One region of the Peribacillus sp. YIM B13482 genome, then DNA from elsewhere that is predicted to be linked to it. Evidence: predicted binding sites of a transcription regulator. Region 1 holds the regulator's gene; each other region holds the start of a gene.
The links. Region 1 encodes Rex, which represses fermentation and respiration genes when NADH is low (regulators of the CRP and FNR family bind a similar motif). Its sites were predicted from a motif close to TTGTGAAATATTTCACAA; they were not measured.
Positions count from the first base shown of each region.

Region 2: a site for Rex is predicted at 2,385-2,402, ahead of qoxA (cytochrome aa3 quinol oxidase subunit II). Genes of this name have one in related genera too.
Region 3: a site for Rex is predicted at 2,145-2,162, ahead of ACFX4L_RS15210 (helical membrane plugin domain-containing protein). Genes of this name have one in related genera too.
Region 4: a site for Rex is predicted at 2,043-2,060, ahead of ACFX4L_RS02735 (L-lactate dehydrogenase). Genes of this name have one in related genera too.

Region 1 is NZ_JBHZPF010000060.1:4,078-8,284, forward strand. It holds gene ACFX4L_RS21505 (ABC-F family ATP-binding cassette domain-containing protein) at 1-1,000, opposite strand, end outside; gene moaC (cyclic pyranopterin monophosphate synthase MoaC) at 1,132-1,638, shown strand; gene ACFX4L_RS21515 (redox-sensing transcriptional repressor Rex) at 1,669-2,331, shown strand; gene ACFX4L_RS21520 (YdiK family protein) at 2,361-2,573, opposite strand; gene ACFX4L_RS21525 (CPBP family intramembrane glutamic endopeptidase) at 2,570-3,295, opposite strand; gene groES (co-chaperone GroES) at 3,632-3,916, shown strand; gene groL (chaperonin GroEL) at 3,976-4,207, shown strand, end outside.
Region 2 is NZ_JBHZPF010000016.1:17,490-21,696, reverse strand. It holds gene qoxB (cytochrome aa3 quinol oxidase subunit I) at 1-1,358, opposite strand, end outside; gene qoxA (cytochrome aa3 quinol oxidase subunit II) at 1,409-2,350, opposite strand; partial or broken gene ACFX4L_RS10280 (amino acid permease) at 2,575-3,607, shown strand; gene ACFX4L_RS10275 (YokU family protein) at 3,766-4,047, opposite strand; gene kamA (lysine 2,3-aminomutase) at 4,049-4,207, opposite strand, start outside.
Region 3 is NZ_JBHZPF010000030.1:38,158-42,364, forward strand. It holds gene ACFX4L_RS15200 (hydantoinase/oxoprolinase family protein) at 1-1,218, opposite strand, end outside; gene ACFX4L_RS15205 (hypothetical protein) at 1,707-1,877, opposite strand; gene ACFX4L_RS15210 (helical membrane plugin domain-containing protein) at 2,212-2,643, shown strand; gene ACFX4L_RS15215 (NAD(P)/FAD-dependent oxidoreductase) at 2,683-3,864, shown strand; gene ACFX4L_RS15220 (hypothetical protein) at 4,146-4,207, opposite strand, start outside.
Region 4 is NZ_JBHZPF010000002.1:245,523-249,729, reverse strand. It holds gene ACFX4L_RS02740 (L-lactate permease) at 1-1,021, opposite strand, end outside; gene ACFX4L_RS02735 (L-lactate dehydrogenase) at 1,046-1,978, opposite strand; gene ACFX4L_RS02730 (hypothetical protein) at 2,356-2,637, shown strand; gene ACFX4L_RS02725 (hypothetical protein) at 2,763-3,296, shown strand; gene ACFX4L_RS02720 (uroporphyrinogen-III synthase) at 3,477-4,207, shown strand, end outside.

The DNA.
Region 1 (4,207 bases):
GAAGGTGTAGCACTTCATTTCCGCTTTGCCGTTCAATCTGGAAAGAGAAATTAGCGGATTTTTCATCACCTTGCGGCTTGTCCAATACATCCATCTTTTCGAGCTGTTTGCGTCTACTTTGTGCTCTTTTCGTGGTGGAAGCCCTTGTGATATTGCGTTGGACAAAGTCGCGAAGCTTTTCGATTTCCCCTTGTTGTTTCTCGAAAAGCTTCATGTCCCGCTCATAATCTTCCGCTTTTCCCTCTAGGTAAGAACTATAATTGCCATAGTACTTTTTCATGTTATTCCGGGAAATTTCATATACCTGGTTTACAACTTTATCTAGAAAATAGCGGTCATGGGAAACAATAAGAACAGCTCCTTGGTAGCCTTGTAAATATTGTTCAAGCCAAGAAAGGGTTTCGATATCCAAATGGTTCGTTGGCTCATCCAGAATCAATATATCCGGTTTCCTTAAAAGCAGCTTCCCTAAAGCAAGTCTTGTTTTTTGCCCACCGCTTAAAGTGGAAATTGGGGTAGAATAGTCAAAATCAGCAAACTGAAGTCCATGCAATACTGAACGAATATCCGCTTCATATTGATAACCGCCCTTCTCTTTGAAAGCTACCATCAAAGTGTCATATTCATTTAATACTTTTTGGTAAATTGCTTCATTTTCAAAGATGTCAGGTCTGGCCATATCAGCCTCAAGGCGACGCAGTTCTTTTTCTTGTTCTAAAAGGTCATTGAATACAGTCAGCATTTCATCCCAAATGGTCAGTTCTGATTCCAGTCCCGTGTCCTGTGCCATATATCCGATGGTGACACCTTTTGGTTTGATTATTTCACCGCCATCATGGGAAAGCTGCCCGGCTATGATTTTTAGCAGAGTAGATTTTCCAGCGCCATTTCGGCCGACAAGTGCAATTCTATCCTTATTTTGAACTTCGAGCTTCATATTTGATAAAATAAGTTCAGCTCCATAATATTTCGATAGTTGATTGATTTGTAATAAAATCATAGATTTCACCTCAATTGATTATTGTTAGTGTAACGTATTATAGTTATTATCGGCAACAGCTTGGTTCCAAGCAAAAACAAGCTATTACATAAAGTGGAATAATAGTGTATGATTTAGGAGGGGTTACTTAAATGGGAGACTTAACGCATTTTAATGAACAAGGCCGGGCTAAGATGGTTGATGTGACTGCTAAGCCTGAAACATCCCGGACGGCAATAGCTCAATCGAGCATTTTATTGAACGATGAAATATATGAGTTGGTCACGAACCAGAAAATGAAAAAAGGTGATGTATTGGCCGTTGCACAGGTTGCAGGAATCATGGCCAGCAAAAATACATCCAATATAATTCCAATGTGCCACCCTATTGCTCTGCAAGGGGTCAATATAGCCTTTGAATGGGAAAAAGAAGATGAAGGATATAGGCTTAGGATTGAAACGGAAGCTAAGACAAAAGGGAGTACAGGTGTGGAAATGGAAGCGTTAACAGCTGCATCCGTGACTGCCTTGACTATTTATGACATGTGTAAGGCCCTTGATAAGGGAATGGTAATCGGGCCTACATTCTTAGTGGAGAAAACAGGCGGAGTGTCTAGTAACGATTATAAAAGACAAGTAATTCAAACAGATAGAGATTAAGTTGAAAAGCATGTGTGAAGGCGGGGAAGAATGATGAACCATGACCCAAAGATACCGCAGGCAACAGCCAAAAGGTTGCCATTGTATTATCGATTTTTAAAGAACTTACATTCCTCAGGCAAACAAAGAGTTTCCTCGGCAGAGCTAAGCGAAGCTGTAAAGGTGGATTCTGCGACTATTCGCCGTGATTTTTCCTACTTTGGAGCGCTTGGAAAAAAAGGCTACGGCTACAATGTCAATTATTTATTATCCTTCTTTAGAAAAACACTAGATCAAGATGAACTGACAAAAGTCGCTTTAATCGGAGTGGGGAATTTAGGGACTGCTTTTTTAAATTACAATTTCATTAAAAATAATAATACGAAGATTGAAATGGCATTTGAAGTTTCTGAAGATAAGGTCGGCAAGCAAATAGCTGATGTGCCAATCTATCATATGGATCAAATCGATACACTATTGCAGGAAAATAATATTACTGCGGCTATTTTGACAGTGCCTGCTCAGGTAGCACAGACGATAACCGATCGTCTAGTCAAAGCTGATATAAAAGGAATATTGAATTTCACACCTGCACGGCTGACGGTACCCCCATCCATAAGGGTTCACCACATTGACCTGGCCGTGGAGCTTCAGTCACTCATCTACTTTCTGAAACATTATCCTGTAGTGGAAGAAGCTGCATTGGAGGAATGAAAAAAACGCTGCATCTTCGCAGCGTTTTTTTATTTTTTCTTATTTTTTTGGGCGGCTTTAATCTTAAAGTGAAGCATGATCATGCGTAATCCCGATCCAAAGTCTAAAGTCGCAATTAGTACAAGTATGTAGGCAAAGATTCCCCATCCGGAAGAACTGACGGTTTGAATCGCGATAGCGGTAAAAAGAGCTCCTAAGCCTGCATAGATGATACCCATGAATAATGGTGATTGACGTTTCATAATAAACCTCCGATGAAGGCCTGTGCAGTATCTAGCATCTTCTCAATATCATCCCGATTTACAACTTGAAAGATGATAACAAGCGTATTCATCGCAATATGTGCGCTCATGGAAACGAGGATGCGGCCCGTTTTCGCATAAAGAAAAGCAAAGGTAAAACCCATTGCCGAATATAAAAGAAGATGTTCCAATTCACCATGCGCCAAGCCAAAAATAACTGAACTGAGTAAAGCAGAAATAAAGAAGTTAAAGCGTTTATGAAGTGATCCGAAAATGATTTTCCGAAAAATGATTTCTTCCAATATAGGTCCAATAACTGAAGTGACGAAAATGACTATGGGAACTTGGTAAATGAGTGAAATGAGCTGCTGTGTATTTTCAGATTCAGGCTCCACCCCAAGCATCTGTTCAATGTATCCAGCAATGCTTTGCGCAAAAAGAGCGAGGAACACTCCGGCAACTGCCCATAATATGGACGTGGGAATGGAAGCTGGAGTGCTTCTGTCCATTTTTTCCTTCATATCTTTTCTCATTAAAAACAGGATCAAGGATAGAGCAACGAAAAAGCTGAATACGATCCAGTATGCTGCAGACCTCACCTGGAGTTCATCAGCAGTCATTCCAGTTGAAGACCCGATCAGCATGAAAAGAGGTACCCCAACAATACTGGATAATTGCATGGAAATGTAGGTGATGACGACGAACCAATATTCTTTTTTCAAAAATGAAAACTCCTTTTATTTAGTCACCCATTCCGCTTAGAACGTTCCTGATATGGGGACAATCTATAAACGCATACTCCAAAATGGTATCAAATAATGAGACAGAACACCACTTAAAGATACCCCTAACAAAACATTTTAGCACCTTTGTTAAAAGAATCATTATGCTAAAGTAGTATACCCGAAATTTATCAGAAATTAATAAAAAATTTTCGATAAGATACTTGCAAAAAAGGCTCGGTTTATTTAATATTATAAATGTGTTAGCACTCGATGGTGAAGAGTGCTAATAATCATGAAACAAATTATCAAGAGAATATGAGGAGGTTGTTTCACTTGTTAAAACCATTAGGTGATCGCGTTATTATTGAACTAGTTCAATCTGAAGAAAAGACTGCAAGCGGTATTGTTCTTCCTGATACTGCAAAAGAAAAGCCACAAGAAGGTAAGGTAGTAGCTGTTGGTACTGGCCGTGTCCTTGAAAATGGCGAACGTGTTGCTTTAGAGGTTGCCCAAGGCGATCTAATTATCTTCTCAAAATATGCAGGTACTGAAGTTAAATACGAAGATACTGAATACTTAATTTTACGTGAAAGCGACATTCTAGCTGTTATCGGCTAATTATACATCATACTTAACTGAACGAAAATTTTCTTAAAATTTTAGGGAGGTACTTATAAATGGCTAAAGAAATTAAATTTAGTGAAGAAGCTCGCCGCTCCATGCTTCGTGGTGTGGACGCACTTGCAGATGCAGTTAAAGTAACGCTTGGACCAAAAGGTCGTAACGTGGTTCTTGAGAAAAAATTCGGTTCACCGCTTATCACAAATGACGGTGTGACGATCGCTAAAGAAATTGAATTGGAAGATGCATTCGAAAACATGGGTGCGAAATTGGTTGCTGAAGTAGCGA
Region 2 (4,207 bases), on a different contig from region 1:
AACGCCCATTTCCCAATCCTTTCATTCAACATGAAACCAAACATTTTCGGCCAGTAGTAAGTTCCGGCACCAAGCACAGCAAATACTACACCCGGAATAATGACATTGTGGAAGTGAGCTACTAAAAACATTGTATTATGGTATTGATAATCCGCCGCTGACATCGCAAGCATAACCCCGGTAACTCCACCGATTGTGAAAAGAGGTATGAAACCTATTGAATAAAGCATAGGTACGGTAAATCTGATTCTACCTTTCCACATCGTGAACAACCAGTTAAAGATCTTGATTCCAGTCGGAATAGCAATGACCATCGTTGTAATCGAGAAAATACTATTAACATATGCTGCTTGCCCCATTGTAAAGAAATGGTGCGTCCAAACGAAGAATGAATATATAGAGATAAATACCATTGAAGCAACCATTGATCGATAGCCATATAGGTTACGCCGTGAAAAGGTTGGGATAATCTCACTAAATAGACCAAATGCAGGCAAGATTAAGATATATACTTCAGGATGTCCCCAAACCCAGAACAGGTTAGCCCAAAGCATATCCATACCGCCATCAGTCATTGTGAAAAACTTGGTTGCGAATAGTCGATCCATTGTTCCCATGATCAGCGCCACTGTTAATACAGGGAATGCGAAAATGATAATAATGCTTGTGACTAAAGCAGACCATGTAAACATTGGCATTTTCATTAATGTCATACCGGGTGCTCTCATTTTAAGAATAGTCGTCAAAAAGTTAATCCCCGTCATTAATGTACCTATTCCGGCTATCTGAATACCAATCATATAATAATTCGTTCCAACATGCGGGCTAAATTCATTACCTGCAAGCGGGAAATAAGATGTCCACCCTGCATCAGGCGAACCACCAATTACAAAAGAGATGTTGAATAGCATCGCACCCATAAAAAATAACCAGAAACTTATGGCATTTAAACGTGGGAATGCTACATCTCGGGCTCCAATTTGTAATGGCACTACGAAATTCATTAAGGCCATAATGTACGGCATCGCCATAAAGAGAATCATCACAACCCCGTGTGTTGAAAAAATTTCATTATAGTGCTGTGAATCTAATAATTTGTTATCCGGTACGGCAAGTTGCGCACGCATCATCACAGCATCTACCCCACCACGAAATAGCATCAACAAAGCAGATATTAGATACATAATACCTATTCTTTTATGATCGACTGTTGTTAGCCAGCCACTCCATAAATAAAACCATTTTTTAAAGTGGGTTAAACCAACAATGATCAAGAGAACAGTAACACCAATGGCCACCATTGATGAGTAAAGAACGGGACTAGGATTAGGTATAAGAAATCTAGAGAAAAAACCCATACTATTGTGTTTCCTTTCTGAAAATATTTTTCTTGAGATAGACTAAGAAATTATTCATGATTGTGTGCTGATTTTTCTTCACTATTACTTGACTTATGATCATGCTCCATATGTTCACCTTTTGAATTCGCGTTAGAGTCACTTGAGCCATGATGATGTCCAGCATTTTCACCTTCTGGAGCTGGTGAGAAGCCTAAATGTGTTCCAGTAAACGTTAACTGTCCCTCATGACCCGGTTTTAATAATTCATTGAATCTTACTTCAGTAATAGGATTCGCAGTTTCTTTAACTTCCTTTACCCATTCATCAAACTTATCTTGAGATATCGCTTCGACGTGGAACGTATTTTCTGCGAAGCCTTTCCCACTAAAGTTTGCATTTCGTCCCATCATTTCCCCTGATTCGTCCGCTGCTAAGTGTAATGTGGTCACCATGTTAGACATGGCATATTTTTGACCGCCAAGTTGTGGAATCCAGAAACTCGTGATAGGTCCGAATGAATAAAGTTTAAATTCAAGTGGTCGATTTGTTGGAATATACAAGTAGTTTATTGTCTCGATATCGTTTTCTGGATAACTAAAATGCCACTTCCAGTCAGATGACGAAGCGTAAATAACTAATGGATCTTGACCTTTGTACCCTTCCGGAGTGGCTTCCACTTTATTGTTGGAAATTACAGAAACAACGGAGAAGAAAATGACGATTAAAATTGGCACCCCCACAATAATCGATTCAACAACATGATTCCCTTCAATGTAGGGTGGTTCATAATCTTTAGGTAGTTTAGAGTCACGGTATTTCGCTAACACAAAGACTAAAATAGCACAAACAACAATAACAATAACCGTCATGATCGCAATTGATAGCCAAATCACATTGGCTTGCGTTTGGGCTTGAGGTCCTTTAGGATCTAAGACCGCTAATGATTCACAGCCAGAAAGCAGATTGACTATGGAAGAAAGAATAGCAAATAAAACCCATTTTGTTTTCATATATGTATCCTTTCATTTAAGATTTAAGATTTCATTTTTAAGTTATCCACAAAAAATGAAGTTATCCCAAAAAATGCGTATTAAGAATGGTAATTTCTCACAATTACATTTTTAGGCGGGATGAATATGTATGAATTCAATTAGAGAATGTTCAGAGAAACAGGTAATCTAAATACCTACTTGCTTTGAAAAGGAATTTGAATATGTGAGGAGTTACTGCATGGATTTTTTTTCCTAGTGGTCATAATAAGGGTAGTGAAGAAGAAAATTTAAAAAGGTGCAATTGTCCTTAATAGGGGTTGGCTGCACTATTTGTACTGGATTTTTTTCGCAGCTATTGGAACCTATATTGTATACAGCTTATTAGCTAAAATGACGGCTGAAGATCCTCAAGTTGGATCTTTCTGCTACTATGCAAACAAAGCTTATGGGCGTTGGGTCAAATTTAGCGCGGCTGGAACTATTGGAGTTCAAACATCCTCATTTTGGGTGGCCAATTAACGGCTCTTTCGACCTTATCAAGATTTTGGTTTCCAAATGTTCCTCTTTGGCTCTTTGCAGCTGGATACGCCATTCTCACGATTATTGTCGTTTTAATCGGCAATGAGGGTTTTATTTACTGACCGTTATCAAAACGGCGGCTATTGTTATTTTTATTATTCTTGCAGCGGCTGCCGTGTCGGATGGATTCACGGGGATGTAAAACATGCTGGGTTGCCTAATTTTAGTCAATGAACTATTTCCCGAAAGGTTGGAAAGGTTTTTGGTCATTCTTAATCTATGACTTTTACGATTATGGAGGAATAGAAGTAATTGGACTTATGGCCATGAGACTTAAAATGAAGGAAGATGCTCCCCAAGCGGTTATCATTATGTTAATAGTACTAGTGGTGATTTATATCATTTCACTCCGACTTGCAGTTTATATGGCTGCACATGGGGCGTTTAATAAAAGGAAAGTCCTTTTGTAACGGCACTGGATAAATAACGCAACTATTATCTTGGCTGGTTTTTCAACGATGACCGTTTCATTTATTTAGGGTAACAACACTCCTTTTGAACCTCGCAGATGGCGGTGACTATTATCACTGCGTTGCTGTTACCTGGTAAGATTTACAAGAACATTACGACAGCCGCATGGATCTTAATTTTGTTAATTAGCCTTTCATTATTATTTCTGCTCTTCGTATTTTGAAAATAAAAATTAGTTGTTTTATTGAAGAAATTTCAAAAGACCTCTCCAAAAGGGGCTTCTAAATAATCCATCTCAATTCACTTCAGAATTCCGCGTCACCACGGAAAGCCACCGCTACTAATGCCTTCACCGTTCGAGATGTGCACCTATAGACCGCACCGCCGGGCGCACAGAAAAACCTCACCAAAAAAAGTAGATGAGGCAACTTCTAATTATTTTGTTATTCCCCAAAGTCAAAATAATTCCGCTTTAACACCCGCTTCATCTTCAATAACCCGTCATACGTAGTCTGTTTCCCTAACTGTTTCGTATCAATTAAAAACAGCTGGTCTTCAATCTCTTTAGTCGTTTCATCACTCTGAAATAGCGCATGGCAATTATCACAATGGAACGATGGCGTTTCATCAATTTCAACAGCCCTCGAACCATCCGGCAGTTCCCAATACACCGTCCCCTTTACCGATGCAAGCTTCCCTTTCTCACACCATGGACACGTCTCCATGCTATTCATCTCCCTTTGGAGTGCTCTTTTTTTGCTGTGCCTGGAATTTCTTTTCTTTTAACAGATCTCTCTTTTCACGCTGGTTTTTCAATGAAGCATGCTCTGGGTTGGTCCCATAATTTTCCCGTCGATTCATTCGTTTCAGTCCTTCAGGGACCAA
Region 3 (4,207 bases), on a different contig from region 1:
TTTGAATTTCTTGGCGATCTTATCCACGACTTCAATCGCTTTTTGTTTATCCAGTTCCATTTGTCCATCCAATAGTTTTGTGCCAAGCCGTCCCAATACAATATTGGCATCGGAATTGGTCGGTTCCGCTCCACCCCTGCTATAGCAGGCAGGTCCAGGAACCGCCCCTGCACTTTGAGGGCCATTGCGTAAAGAACCGCCTTCATCCACCCAAGCTAAGCTTCCGCCTCCTGCTCCTATCGTCAAGATTTCGATACTTGGGAACCCTATCGGATATCCATACTCGATATACCAATCTTTCGTAATCCGCAAATCACCTTCATGCATCAAGGAAATATCGGTGCTCGTCCCTCCCATATCCAGCCCAATAGCATTATTAAAGCCGCAAAGCTGGGCGATATGTTTACTGGCAATCGCACCTGCAGCGATGCCGGAGCTTGCAAGCCTTGCCGCATAACGGGGAACGGTTTGGGATGTCATGACCCCTCCGCCGGAATGAAGCACTAATATGTCATCTTCATATCCCCGTTTATTCATTTCCCTTTCAAGGGTTTTAATGTAGTTGCTGACAGTCGGTCCTAAAACCGCATTGACGATCGTCGTACTCATGCGCTCATGCTCAAAAATTTCAGGAAGGACTTCACTTGAAATGCATATATAGACATCCGGGAGTTCCTCCTGGATGATACGTTTCACTTTCGCCTCATTGCTTCCGTTTACATACGAGTTCATGAAGCAAACCGCAATGGATTCGGTACCGCGTCTTTTTAATTTCCTTGCCAGTGACCGTACTTCCTCTTCATTGATTTCCTTCAGGACATTCCCTGCAAAATCGATGCGTTCTTCCACTTCAAAACGGTCTCTTCTTTGAATATACGGTTTGGCTACATCATCATATGTATCCCATAACTCAAGCTTGGTTCCGCGGCGGATTTCCGATACATCCCGAAATCCACTGGATGTGATCAATGCTGTCTTTGGCAATTTCCTTTCAATCAAGGCATTGGTGCCTACCGTTGTACCATGGGAAAACACTTTAATATTTTCACAATCTATTTCCGCTTTAGCAATTCCATCCAAAATACCGATCTCTGGATTCATAGGAGTCGACGACGTTTTCGTAATTGAAATTTCCTTCGTGCTTTCATCAAAAACGAATACATCCGTAAATGTTCCGCCTACATCAATTGCGAGCCTAGTTTGCTTCGTACCTATCATATAATTCCCACCCCTGCTACAAGATTTAAACTGCTTATACCTTTGTGAACATTACTTTCCGCTAATCCTTAAGTGCCTTAATGATACCGCTGAAAAGAACGATGTGTGAATGAAGGTCAGCCAGCCGTCGGATTCTTTGCCAAAAACGAAATAAGATGAATGATGAAATAAAAAAAACCAGTCATATCAATAAAAAATAATTGATATAACTGGTTTTGATCTAGGTTTAGCTCCGCTGGATGGCGAAGTCTATTAGATTCGACAGTTATTTATAGATTCATCTTTCAAATCAGGCGATGCATGGCAGAGTAGGAAATTTTCTTAAACTACCCTTATACGGCTATGTATTTATCTTACGTGAATTCACAATAAAGTCAAGTTAGTTTTTAGAATATTTAAATAACTATTTTTAAGGATCTATAGAGGACTTTTTACCAAAAAGGAGGAAAATTAAGTAAGCATAACAATTTCGCTATGCTTACAGCATGTTATTTATCAGGTGTTTCCAATGTGCCCTCCTCACTGTTTTTGAGGTAAACTTCAGAAATTCCATTCATGCCTTCCAATAGTTGTTCTTTAGTATAGTCCATACTGCCAACCAGTTTATTTTGCCTCTTATCATTATTCTCTTCTAAAAATTTTGATTCTGAATCCGCCACATTTTTCACCTCCATCATTTAGGATGGCGTATAAAGATTGAAATATGTATGATGATAATGATAGACACCTTGCTCTAGGATAAAATAACCGTTTTAGTAAAAGCTTTCAGATCAAACATAGACCATTCATTAAAATTGTTCTATCATATAACAGGAAAAGCGCATTTTTTGAATATTTTTAAAAAATCAGCTGTTTTCATGAAGCTAAAGGGATATACTATAGGATAGCTTTCACTACATTTTTAAAAGTATTTTTTGTGTCATACTTTGTGTAATTTTTTACAAGTTTTTCTATTTACATCAACAAAATGCTTATTGCAAAGGAGAATTGGATATGTCAGAAACGATTACCCAATCACAGACTGAACAAATTAATGCCCGCCAAAAACAATTAGATGTACTGGACCAATTATTAAAGCCCGAGGTTCAGGAATCCTTGAACACTTTAGTTGAGCAGTTACCAAAACTGACTGAATTAGTGAATATTTTAACAAAGTCTTATGATTTCGCTCAATCGGTTGCGACTGATGATGTTTTGAAAAGTGATACGGTCAGTGCCATTTCGGAGATCGCGACTCCTGTAGTCCATTCAGTGAAAGGGCTAGCGGCTAATGCCATCGAAGCTAAGGATCGTGCTGAAGTGAATAATGATGTGATCGGTCTTTTTGGACTGTTAAGGATGATGAAAGATCCGCAAGCACAAAAACTTTTCCGTTTCGCCCAAGCTTTTCTTGAAGTCTCTTCAGAACGTAAAAACCAAAAATAATTTGATAAACTTTCAATCAGTAAGGACGGGGGATTAACTATGTCAAAACAAATCGTCATCTTAGGTGCGGGTTATGCGGGATTACTATCAGCCTTATCCGTACGTGAATATTACAATAAGGATGAAGTGCAGGTTACAGTGGTGAATCAATTTCCAACGCACCAAATCATCACCGAATTGCACCGTCTTGCAGGCGGATCCATTTCTGAACAAGCCGTTTCGATTCCTTTGGAAAAACTTTTCAAAGGAAAAGATATCGACCTTACCATTTCAAAAGTGGAGTCTTTCTCAGTCGATAAAAAAGAAGTGAAACTTGCGAATGGTTCCACTTTATCTTATGATGCCCTAGTTGTTGCTTTGGGAAGCCAAACAGGATTCTTCGGCATTCCGGGACTTGAGGAAAACAGCATGGTCTTGAAATCCGTAAATGATGCTAACAAAATTTACAAACATATCGAAGATCGCATCCGTGAATATGCACAAACGAATAACGAAGCGGACGCTACAATCGTAATCGGCGGCGGCGGATTGACTGGCGTCGAGTTAATCGGTGAAATCGTGGATCATTTCCCTAAAATCGCCAAAAAGTTCGGAGTGGACTTCAAGGACTTGAAAATCAAGCTTGTGGAAGCTGGTCCAAAAATCCTTCCTGTCCTGCCTGACCACTTAATTGAACGTGCCATGTCCAGCTTGGAAGCACGCGGCGTTGAATTCTTGACAGGTCTGCCTGTAACGGGTGTTAAAGGAAATCAAATCGAATTGAAAGATGGACAAACGATCGAAGCCAATACGCTTGTTTGGACAGGCGGAGTCGCAGCACTTCCTATCGTAGGCGAATCAGGCCTTGAAGTGGATCGCGGCAAAGCAACCGTTAATGAGTATTTGCAATCAAAATCCCATAATGACGTATTCGTTGTCGGAGACAGTGCCGTTGCTTTCCCTCCAGAAGGCGGCCGTCCATACGCTCCTACTGCACAAAATGCTTGGCAAATGGGTGAGCTTGTTGGATACAACCTATATGCAGCCTTTGAAGGCAAGAAACTTGAAGAATTTTCACCGGTCAACTCAGGTACACTTGCGAGCCTTGGCCGTAAGGATGCAGTGGCAACCGTTGGGGCCAATAACACTTCCCTTAAAGGTCTGCCGGCTACATTGATGAAAGAAGCAAGTAATATTCGCTATCTATCACACATCAAAGCCCTATTCAGCCTCGCTTATTAATTTATTATAGCCGTGACGTGACATCCTTCATTGTATGTCCGCGGTAAATGCCCTTTCTTCCCGGTCATCGGGATTAAAGGGCATTTTTTTCATGAATGTATTATACTGCCTGATCATGATGCAATGATTGACGAAAGATGTTAACAATGGACGGTACTCCATTTTGTTGCTTATCCATCTATAAATCTCCTGGGATTAGGCAACTCTCCTAAATCCTCTCCGTTAATTTTTATTAGCCCGTTTATCGTTAACTAACGCTCAAGTATGTACCATTGCGCATATTATAAAATTAACCTTATTAAAGGAGGGGTCTGTATGCCGAAAGGGAAAAAAGGAAAAGCAG
Region 4 (4,207 bases), on a different contig from region 1:
CGATCGTAATCGAAGATCCCGGAAATATGAATTTCAGGACAGCCGATTCAAGGATACCTCCTTGAGAGAACAGTCCTTTAAAGGCAGGAAAGCTCCAAATCAAAACAAATAGCGTCAATAGATAAAATGGAGACCATGCCTTTACGATATCACCCATTGAATGTTTTTCGAATTCAAATTCCTTGCCGTTGAGTAAAAATAAATGTTTAGGTTGCCACTTATTAAGAAATAACGCCAGCACCCCCATGGTTAAGAGAGATGGAATAATGTCAGCTAACTCTGGGCCTACAAAAACGGTCATGATCGCCTGGGACACTGTATAAGTAGTCGATGTCACTAATATGGCCGGCAATACTTCTCTGATCCCCTTAAAGCCATCCATCAGCCATATTAATAAAAACGGAATGGTAAAGTTAATGAGCGGCAGTGTTAAGGCCGTCATCATGGACACATTCATCGATGTTACATTTTCCAAGCCGAATGTCCCGATGATGCCAACCGGTATGCCGATTGCCCCGAATGCTCCCGAAGCACCATTAGCTATTAGACAGAGCATCGCTGCCTGTAAAGGCTTGAATCCCAATGAAACCAATAGGACGGCGCAGATTGCGATCGGTACACCAAAACCTGCTGCTCCTTCAAGAAAGGCGTTAAAGCAAAAACCAATAAGTAAGAGCTGAAGGCGTTGGTCTTGTGAAATCCCTGCTATGCTACCGCGTAACACCTCGAACTTTCCGGATTTAACAGTGATTTTATATAACCAGACCGCCATCACGATGATATAGCCAATCGGCCATATCCCTTGGAACATACCTTGAACCACACTTCCGACTGCTTCTCCCAAAGGTAGCTTAAAGAGGAAAAGGACGATAAGAAAGGTAACAAATAAGTTTAGAAGGGCTGCGTGGATTCCTTTCATCTTAAAAATCGTCAAGCATAATAGAAATAAAAGGATCGGTATAGCTGCAACTAATGCTGAAATGGCAAGATTATTAAATGGGTTGTATGTTTGCACTAACATAATGACAGCTCCCTGCGTAAGAAATTACTCCCAAAATTGGGCTTGAATATCTTGAAGCGTATGAACAGAGCGGGCAAACTGTTCTTTTTCGCTCTCGTTTAGGGTAAGTTCGACAATGTTTTTTGCGCCTGTTCGATTAATGACTGTAGGGGTACCAATATAAACATTACTATGGCCATATTCGCCTTCCAACAATGAGCCAACTGGTAAGACGACATTTTCATTCTTTAAGATCGCTTTTGTGATTCTCGCCAATCCCATGGCGATTCCATAATACGTAGCACCCTTCGACTCAATGATCTGGTATGCAGCATCACGGACTTGAACGGCAATCTCTTTTTTTCTTGCTTCATTTAATTTTGGACCTATCGGCAATCCGGAAAAATTGGCAGAGCTCCAAACCGGAAGTTGTGAATCACCATGTTCACCAATGATATAGGCATGGATACTTGTAGGTGCGGTATTAAATTCTTGCCCTAATAAAGAGCGGAATCTTGCAGAATCCAATATAGTCCCTGAACCAATCACTTTTTCTTTCGGTAAACCGGAAAATTTCCATGTCGCATAAGCCAAAATGTCTACTGGATTCGTTGCGACCAAGAAAATGCCATTAAATCCAGCTTTCATGATGCTGCCTACGATCGATTCAAAAATGTTCATGTTTTTCCTTACAAGATCTAGCCTGGTTTCTCCAGGCTTTTGAGCGGCTCCAGCACATATGACTACGATTGCAGCATCCCTACAGTCCTCGTATGATCCGGATTTTATATTCATGGCACTAGGCGCATACACAAGACCATGATCTAGGTCCATAACATCGCCTTTCGCTTTTTCTTGATTCAAATCGACAAGAACCAACTCATCACATATTCCTTGATTCATTAAAGCATAGGCATAACTAGATCCAACTGCACCAGTACCAACTAAAACGACTTTATTTCCCTGTGTAGAATTCATAATGAATACCTCCAATTTTTTTGAATGTAAAACCTTCCTTAAAAAGTATCTCCATCCCTTTAGTATGTGAAATATTTCACAAGAAGTTGTAAAAAAATTTGCAGGCTTGCATGTTTTTATGTTTGCAGAGTTGTAATAAACAATAACATTGTGAATTATTTCACAATGTTATTGTACTACATAGCACTATAACATTTCAACAAACAAAAATATTTAATTAGTTTTTTTTTACATGATAGTAGCACCGTTTGCAGTAGTTGTCGGATCGGATCTGAGCAAAGTGAAGGCAGTTTAAAAAGGAGATGATACATGGCGCAAAGAATATAGTGTAAAGAAGGGATTTTCCGAAAGGTTGAAAATAAAAAGGAGCTAAAAGGGTGTATATCATAATTGGAATACTAGTCGTCGTGATTGCATGTGTATTAACTGTCAAAATAATTTCCTATAAATACTGGACTTGTATCTATACGGCATTTGGAAATGATAATTATTTTAAGGTGATAGCGAAATTGGAAAACGAGGGTATACAATTCAAAACGAAAACGCCTATGAATTTAGGTTCCCAGGATTTTCAAAATCGCCATAAAACTACTCAATATGATGTTTTTGTGAAAAAAGAACATGAGCAAATTGCCCAAAGGGCCGTGCACAAGAATTGATAAATGGAAACTGGCTGTCCTGGTGGCAGTCTTTTTTTTACTTGGAAGGAAAGTTAAAAGGAGAGAATTTAAATTTAATGAATAATTTGGGCTTATAAATAATTTCGGAGAAAGGGAATTGAAAGATGAAAAAACAATTGCTTAAAATTTCTGAAAGAGAAGAGTTTGTCGAATTATACTCGGATACAAATGATTTAAGGAAATTTGGTGTGGCTAAGATACTAAAAGTGTCAGATGCGTTTGTAGTGGCCGCTAATATTACTTCAACCGGGCTGTATGATGGATACAGTTTACTTTATCTTGAAAGCATTCACCAAATCAATGTCAATACGAAATACATTAAGAAAATCAAGAGATTATATATGGCAAAAAAACAAAATCATATTGAATTCGTTGATGGAAATGAAGATTTACTTTTGAGTTTTCTGGATTTTGCACATGAAAATAACTTCATGGTTTCAGTTGAACTTTTTAATACGGGATATGGTGATGTGCAGGGTTTTATTAAAAACCTGGAAGATGATATATTTGTAATTTCAATGGTGAACGAAGTGGGGGAGCTTGATGGTGAAGCATTCATTAAGTCGGATGCCATACATACCATTTCATGCGATGGTGAAAATGAATTCAATTTAATGCATTTATACTTCAGGAAATGAAAGTTCAAGGGTAATGCTGCTTTCTGCAAAGTGCTGCTAACCTATAATTTAATAGAGGATAAAAGAAAGAAAAAGGCGCAGATACTTTTGTTTTTTATAGTTTCAAAGACTGAAAATTTGTATAATGGTTGAGATGGATTAGAGGTTTCAAAAATGAATGTACATATAGGAGGGGCATGGATGAGTAAGCTTAATGGCAGGACCATTGCTTTATTGGGAGCGAGGAAGACGGAAGAACTTAGTAAAATCGTTGATAATCTTGGGGGAGTCCCGCTCGTTCGTCCAGCACAGGGGACGGTATTCCTTGATGATTCCCATTTGGAAGAGGATGTCACCCGTTTGATGGCAGGAGAGTTCGATTGGATCATCCTGACGACGGGAGTGGGGACGGAACTATTATATAAAACGGCATTGAAGATGGAAGCGGGAGAGCGTTTCATAGAAGCTTTGCAGTCCATGAAAATTGCGGCTAGGGGCTATAAAACAGTGAATATGCTGAAAAAACTCGGCTTGCAGCCATTAATCCGTGATGATGATGGCAGTACGGCAGGGCTCGTTCGAAATCTGGAAGGCCATCTGTCCGGAGATGTAATGGTCGCTTTGCAGCTTCACGGCGATCCAGCGCCTCTTTTGATGAATTGGCTGGATGAGCAAAAAGTGGAACATAAAGAAATCCTTCCATACGAACATATACCGCCCGAAAAAGAAACGATGCGTCAGCTGATCGAAGAAATTCTTGGAGGGAAGGTAGATTCTGTCGTGTTCACGAGCGCACCTCAGCCTCGTAATTTGATGAAATTTGCCCGTGAACAAGGTGTGGAAGATAAAATAATCGACTGGTTTAAATCCGATGTGATTGCTCTTGCTGTCGGAAAAGTAACGGCACAAGTGGTAATAGATGAAGGAATCAA